DNA from 2 places in the Cohnella cellulosilytica genome. Region 1 is predicted to be linked to the other one. Evidence: predicted binding sites of a transcription regulator. Region 1 holds the regulator's gene; the other holds the start of a gene.
What was found. Region 1 encodes Rex, which represses fermentation and respiration genes when NADH is low (regulators of the CRP and FNR family bind a similar motif). Its sites were predicted from a motif close to TTGTGAAATATTTCACAA; they were not measured.

Region 1 (3,756 bases):
GTTCACCGACATGAGAGCCGAGCATCGTCTGCTGCCGGCCTACGATCGGCTGATCGTTGACGAGGCGCACCATTTGGAGGAAGTGGCCAGCAGTCACCTCGGCCAGAAGACGTCCTATTCCTCTCTGATGATTCCGCTTCAGCGGCTGTGGAAGGACGCTCGCACGGGATTGCTTCCGCAGCTGATCGGCTCCGTTGGGGAGATGCCTTCCGATTACGCCGGAGCGTGGACGGAGAAGCTCGAACTGCTTCTGCCCAAGGCACCGGAAATTCGCGACGCCTGGGAACGCTGGATGGAGGCGCTGTTCGCGATGCTTGCCGCCAACGCACCGGCCGACGAAACCGGGAGCTTCACGCTGCGAATCAAGCCAACCGATCTTCCTGCGCAATGGGAGGCGCTCAGCGTGGACGGCAACAACGTCATCCAGCTGCTGTCGGACCTGATTCGCCCCCTGGAGAAGCTGACGGTCGAAATCCGCGAGGAAACGGACGAGTTGACCGTGCAGGGCCTGTTGACCGACCTCGGAGGCGTATTGAAGGACCTGTCCAACATTCGCGCCGATACGCAGTCGTTCGTGACGCTGGGGCGGCCCGAGTTCGTCTATTGGGCGGAGGGGCACTCTCAGTACCGCAACCGTTCCGTCAGCGTCTACGGGGCGCCTGCGGACGTCAGCGGGCTGCTTAAGGAAGGCATGTTCGACAAGAAGGCGAGCGTCGTCATGACCTCGGCGACTCTGACGATCGACAAGTCGTTCAAATACGTGACCGAGCAGCTCGGCCTGGGAGACGCGGAGCAGCGCGGCCGCCTCAAGACGGCGATGCTGCCGTCCCCGTTCCGCTATCGCGAGCAGGCGCTCGTGCTGATTCCGCGGGATTTTCCGGGGATCAAGGGCAGGGACGGCGAAGCGGCGTTCGTCGAGGCGCTGATCGGTTCGCTGCGGGACGCCGCGATAACGGTAGGCGGCAGAATGCTCGTCCTGTTTACCTCCTACCGCATGCTGAGGCACGTTCACGGCCCGCTCAAGGACAGTCTTGAGCCGGTCGGAATTCAGGTGCTCGGCCAAGGGGTGGACGACGGCAGCAGAAGCCGGCTGACCCAGCAATTCATGAAACGGCCGGCTTCGGTGCTGCTCGGGACAAGCAGCTTCTGGGAAGGCATCGATCTGCCCGGAGACGCGCTGACCTGCCTGGCGATCGTCCGGTTGCCGTTCCAGCCTCCCAACCATCCGGTGGCCGAGGCGAAGTCCGAGAAGCTTCAGGCCGAGAAGCAGAACCCGTTCATGAAGCTGTCGCTGCCGCAGGCGGTCATCAAATTCAAGCAGGGCTTCGGCCGTCTCGTCAGAACGGCCAACGACAAGGGTATCGTTATTCTGTACGATACGAGAGTCATCGACACGAATTACGGAAAATATTTTCTATACTCGCTGCCGGGACCGAAAATGGAACATCTGCCGCTGGCGGGCATGACGTCGAGAATCAAATCGTGGTTGAATCCGGAAGCCGACGGCGACAATAACGCGGCCGCCGCGCAAGAGAGAGGGGACATGCGATGAAGCCGATCAAAATATCCGAAGCCGTCGTCAGAAGGCTGCCGATTTATTTGCGCTACTTAAACGAACTTAGTCTCAGCGGTATTCAAACCGTATCTTCGCAGGATCTCGGAGAGAAGCTGGACCTGAACCCGGCGCAGATCCGCAAGGATCTCGCTTACTTCGGCGAATTCGGCCGCAAAGGGGTCGGCTACAACGTCGATTACCTGATCGAGAAAATCCGCCAGATTTTGAAGCTGGACAAGACGATGAACGTCGCTCTGGTCGGAACGGGCAACCTGGGACGTGCGCTGTGCAACTACAACATGTATATCAAGGACAATATGAAGATCGTCGCCGTGTTCGACGCGGACGTAAGCAAGTCCGGAACCTCGATCAATCATCTGAAGGTCCAGCCGATGCAGGAGCTGTCGGAGACGGTGCGCAAGCTCGATATTGCCGTGGGGATCATTACGGTGCCCGCCGGCGAGGCGCAGAACGTCGCCGACCGGTTCGTCGCGGCAGGCATCCGCGGGCTGCTCAATTTTGCGCCCGTCGTATTGAAGGCGGCTCCGGGTGTGCGCATCCATAACGCCGATTTTACCGCCGAGCTGCTCAGCTTGGCCTATTACATGGATCACCAAAACGAGGAAGAGCCGGAAAGGGACGTGGAGCAATGACGCGGCTGTTGATCAAGCAGGGCACGTTTGTAACCATAGATGAGAATTTGCCGGAGTTTCAAGGCTGGCTGGCTGTAGAAAATGGAAAAATCGCCGCGATGGGCGAAGGGGAAGCGCCGCAGGAGGAGACGGCCCGGGCGACCGAGACGGTGGACGGGAAAGGGCTATTGTTCATGCCCGGCCTTGTCAATACGCACGGCCATGCGGCGATGACGCTGCTGCGCGGAATGGCCGACGATCTGGTGCTGCAGGATTGGCTGCAAAACCATATGTGGCCGACCGAGGCGAAGTTTACCGGAGACGACGTCTACTGGGGCTCGGCGCTGGCTGCCGTCGAAATGATCAAGAGCGGAACGACGACCTTCGTCGACATGTACGATCATTCGCGGCGAGTCGCCGAGATGACGGAAGCCTCCGGGCTAAGAGCGAGTCTGGCCAGGGGCGTCATCGGCCTGTGCTCGGAGGAGGAGCAGAAAGCGAAGCTGGAGGACGCGATTCGCTTCGCGCGGGAATGGCACGGCCAGGCGGACGACCGGATTCGCGTGATGATTTCGCCGCACGCTCCGTACACCTGTCCCCCCGACTTTATTTTGAAGTTTGTGGAAGCGGCGCGCGAGCTGAATGTGCCGCTGCATACGCATATGTCCGAGACGCTTGCCGAGGTCGAGCAGAACGTGCGCGATTACGGCTGCCGTCCGGTCGAGCATCTGGACCGTCTCGGCGTGTTCGGCGGACCGGCGCTGGTCGCTCATGCGGTTCATCTGAACGACGAGGAAATCGCTTTGCTGGCCGAGCGGAAAGTGGCCGTATCCCATAATCCGATCAGCAACCTGAAGCTGGCGAGCGGCGTAGCCCGCGTGCCCGATTTGCTTAAGGCGGGCGTCACGGTGTCGCTCGGAACGGACGGCGCGGCGAGCAACAACAACCTCGACCTATTCCAGGAGATGACGACCGCGGCGCTGCTGCACAAGGGCGTAAGCGGCGATCCGACCGCCGTTCCGGCGACAGAGGCGCTTCGGATGGCCACGCTGTACGGAGCTCGCTCGATCGGGCTGGAGGGCGTTGTCGGGCAATTAAAAGTCGGCTTCAAAGCGGATCTCATCGCCGTTAATATCGCGCAGGCGCACTTCGTGCCGCGTACGGATTACGTATCCCATCTCGTCTATTCGGCCAGAGGCTCCGATGTCGTTCACGTATGGGTGGACGGCAAACAACTGCTGCGCGACGGCCGGCCGACGACGCTGGACGAGGAGAAAATCATGGCCGAGGCGGAAAGCCGCTACCGGAGGCTGCGGGCATGAACAGGGGCCGGAGCGAAGGGAAGCGGGTGCTTCCCTCCCTTACTCCCGGCAGGTGGCTTGTCATTGTCGCCGGATTCGTCGTGTTCGTCGCCGTCTCGTTCGTGCTCTTCATCAGCTCGGCCGATTCCGAATATCGCAAGGCCGAGAACCAGGCGATTCGGGTCGCGAAGGAGCAGGGCGAGCTGGTCAAGGTGCTTGACTCGGACCGCCACACGTGGCAGGAAACGGTGTGGATCGTGACGGGCGA
Region 2 (3,756 bases), on a different contig from region 1:
CGTTTGCGGAGGCGTCCGAGACGCTGGCGCAAGCGATCAACGCTTTTTTGTGGAGCGAGGAACGGCAGGCGTATCTCGACTGCATCCATGCGGACGGCCGGAGCTCCGACATTTTCAGCATTCAGACGCAGGCGGTCGTCTATTTGAACGGCATTGCCGAAGGAACGCGCAAGGAGCGGCTGGCCGCTTATCTGGTCGAGCCTCCGCGGGAATTCGTGCAAATCGGCAGTCCGTTTATGGCGTTCTTCTATTACGAGGCGCTGGCCGCTCTCGGCCGCTACGATATTATGCTCGACGATATGCGCAAGCATTTCGGACAGATGATCGAGTACGAAGCGACGACGTGCTGGGAGATGTATCCGAACTTTGTCGAAAATCGCCCGAATCCGAACATGCTGACCCGCAGCCATTGCCATGCCTGGTCGGCGGCGCCGGGTTATTTCCTGGGCGCCTGCGTTCTCGGGGTCCGCAAGGAAACCGACGGCTGGAGCCGCGTCCGCGTAGCGCCGCAGCCGGGCGATCTGAAGTGGGCGCGCGGGGCGGTGCCGCTGCCGAGCGGCGGCCGGATCGACGTTGCCTGGCGCATGGAGGACGAAGCGGGCAGCCGCGTGTTCCGGCTTGACGTCCGGGCGCCGGAAGGGGTCGAAGTGGACCTCGTCGCCCCGGACGGATACGAGCCGCGGATGCGTCTGATCAGAGGGTAGGCCGCGCTTCGATAGCGGGCAGCGGGGCGATCCCGGCTGGCTCCGACCGTGGCGTTCTGCACGGAGGAGCGGTCATCGGACGGAAGAAGATTGCTCCTCCAGCATCCGAATCCGCTGCGCGATCAGCTTGCCGTGATGCCGTCCGCTCTCGATGAAGATTTCGTTCGCCTCGCGTCCGGCGGCGATTACGCCGGCGATGAACAGCCCTGGCACGTTCGTCTCCATCGTCTCGGGATCGAAGGCCGGGATCGTCGTATCCGGATCGACCGTCGCCCCGGCCTCGGTAAGCAGCGTACGCTCCGGCCGGAAGCCGGTCAGCGCCAGCACGAAATCGTTGTCGACCCGATAAGGGGCTGCGCCGTCTTCCGCAGGCTGAATCGTTACGCTGTCCAGATCGATGCGCACGACTTGGGAGGAGAACAGCATCCGGATGTTGCCCTTGTTCACATTGCCCTCGAACAGCGGCCGCACCCAGGGCTTGATGCTCGGAGAGTAGTGATCGCCGCGGTATACGACGGTAATTTCCGCTCCTACGCGGAGCAGCTCCATCGCCGCGTCCACGGCGGAGTTGTTGCCGCCGATAATGGCGACTTTCATGCCGGTATACGGATGGGCTTCGCCGAAGAAATGGGACACCTTCGGCAGCTCTTCGCCGGGAATGCCCAGCATGTTCGGGTGATCGAAGTAGCCGGTCGCGACGGTAACGTAACGCGTCTTGTACGCGCGCACGCTTCCGAAGCGGTCGGCTGTTTCGACGAGGAACGAGCCGTCCGGCTGCGGCTGGATCGAGACGGCTTCCTCGTAGGCGCGAATGCGCAGCTTCCGCCGCAGCGCCACGTCCCGATAATATTGCAGCGCTTCTCGCCGGGAAGGCTTGTCGTTCGGACTCGTGAACGGGATGCCGCCGATCTCCAGCAATTCGGCGGTGCTGAAGAAATTCATATAGGTCGGATATTGATAGATGGAATGGACGACGGCATGCTTCTCGATCAGCAGCGGCTCGATTCCCGCAGCCTGCAGCTCCAGAGCCGCGGACAAGCCGCAGGGACCGGCTCCGATAATAAGGGCTTGTTCTTGCTGTACGCGATTTTGTGCGCTCATAACGAATCTCCTATCCGGTGCTTTTTTCCTCTTATTGTACCACGTCTAACGTCTCCCTTCGAAACGCCGCCTTTCCCCGGCGTCGCGGTTGTCACCAATTGTTCAAGATTGGGGGCAATCCGGGCGAAACATTGTGATTATTTTCACATTAAAAAACGGGAAAGGTCTTCATAATGAAGGCGTAAGGAGAAGAGAACCTGCGATGGGAGATGGCGGCTATGGTAGTCAAGTTTCTTAGAGAAAACGTCTGGGCGGCGGCGGCGTTGACTCTGCTTCGGATCTATCTCGGATGGCAATGGCTGGACGCGGGATGGCATAAACTGGCTGGAGAGGGCTTTAGCGCATCGGGTTTCCTCACCAAGGCGATAGAGAGCCCGGTCATGGACAAAGCGACGAACTCGGCGGTCTATCCGACGTATACGGGATTTCTGGAGCACTTCGCCCTGCCGAACGTCAAGCTGATCAACTTTCTGATTCCGGTCGGCGAGTTTCTTGTCGGCGTAGGGCTGATCGTCGGGGGTTTGACGGCGGCGGCCGCGTTCTTCGGGCTTCTGATGAACTTCCTGTTTCTGTTCGCCGGCACGGTGTCGACGAACCCTTGGCTGACGCTGCTCGGCATTATCGTGTTCCTCGGCGGTGCTAACGCCGGCAAATTCGGCCTCGACTATTACCTTCTTCCGTGGATTCGCGTCGGCTGGAAGAAGCTGACCGGCGGAAGAGGAGGTAAACCGGTGGATGCCGGCACGGCGTAAACCGACAGCAACGCAGCGAAGGCTGCCCGTCCCGGGAGGGAACAGGGCAGCCTTCGCTGCGTTACCGAGCGTCGCGATTCATCCTTCGGGCAGCGCGTCATGCGCCCCCGAGCGTCGTTCCCGGATTTTTGGAGACCCGGATGCCTTAACCTCGTCCGGCTTCCCGTTTTCCCCGCGTTAATCCTTGCGATCTGCCGTCGCCGATGTCCCGCCCGGGATAATCGACAGCACCCACTCGCACCATTCGATGTTCGTCCGGCATACCATTAAACCTTTGTTCAACATAATATAAGGTCCGAAGAAGGGGGAGTCGTACGGCGGAGTTTCCGCTTCGTCCGCGTTCGCCAATTGGCGAACGCCCCGGATTTTGTCCTCCAGCCGCAGCAGCTTGGCCCGGTAATGCTCCAGGCGGGCCGCGAACAGATCGCGCGATACCGCAGGCTCCACGTAGGAAACGCAGAAGGCTTTCAGCATCAGCTCGTCGCGCATAACCGGCTCGGCAGCCGGAACGGTCAACCATTCCCGCAGCGCGTCGAATCCTTTTTCCTGCAGGGAGTATACCTTCTTGTCGGGCTTGTCGCTCTGCTGAACCAGCTCGCAGGAGACCATGCCGTATTTCTCCAGCCGCGCGAGCAGCGGGTAAATCTGACTGTGCTTGGCCGGCCAGAAAGGCTGTATTCGCTGCGTCAGGTCGTAGCCGGACAGGGGGACATGGGTGAGCAGGCTCAGCAAGCCGTAGGCCAACGTATTCATGAGGGGTCCTCCAGATCGCATACTTTGACAGTTCAAGGGTTTGGCGTTATTATTATGTCCTTGCCAGCAATTATGTAAAAAAATACATAGAGTTCATCGGAGGCGCGGAGATCGGATCATGGAAGAGCGCAATAATCAAGAAATACGTTTCATTCCCGTAATGGTTGCAATTTTTATCGGATCGTTTCTATGTATTCTGGCTTCGAGCACGATCAACATCGCTCTGGAAATTTTGAAGGATCATTTTCAGACCAGTCTGGATACCGTCACCTGGACGCTGACCGGCTTCATGCTGGCCATGGGCACGACGGCGCCGATCGTCGGTTATTTGGGAGAGAAGTTCAGCTATAAGCGGCTGTATTTGTTTTCCTTGATCGGCTTTACGCTGTCCTCGGCGCTGTGCGCCGCGGCCTGGAACGAGACGGCGCTTATCGGCTTCCGCGTCC

Region 2: the regulator Rex is predicted to act here: its motif matches at 1,937-1,954, upstream of ACFFT4_RS11990 (DoxX family membrane protein).

Annotation. Positions count from the first base shown of each region.
Region 1 covers NZ_JBHMDN010000012.1:277,867-281,622, reverse strand. Annotated here, with positions in the region: gene ACFFT4_RS09630 (ATP-dependent DNA helicase DinG, 3'-5' exoribonuclease type) at 1-1,552, shown strand, start outside; gene ACFFT4_RS09625 (redox-sensing transcriptional repressor Rex) at 1,549-2,208, shown strand; gene ACFFT4_RS09620 (amidohydrolase) at 2,205-3,509, shown strand; gene ACFFT4_RS09615 (cell wall elongation regulator TseB-like domain-containing protein) at 3,506-3,756, shown strand, end outside.
Region 2 covers NZ_JBHMDN010000015.1:181,851-185,606, forward strand. Annotated here, with positions in the region: gene ACFFT4_RS11980 (family 78 glycoside hydrolase catalytic domain) at 1-704, shown strand, start outside; gene ACFFT4_RS11985 (YpdA family putative bacillithiol disulfide reductase) at 777-1,805, opposite strand; gene ACFFT4_RS11990 (DoxX family membrane protein) at 2,024-2,557, shown strand; gene ACFFT4_RS11995 (PadR family transcriptional regulator) at 2,735-3,310, opposite strand; gene ACFFT4_RS12000 (DHA2 family efflux MFS transporter permease subunit) at 3,429-3,756, shown strand, end outside.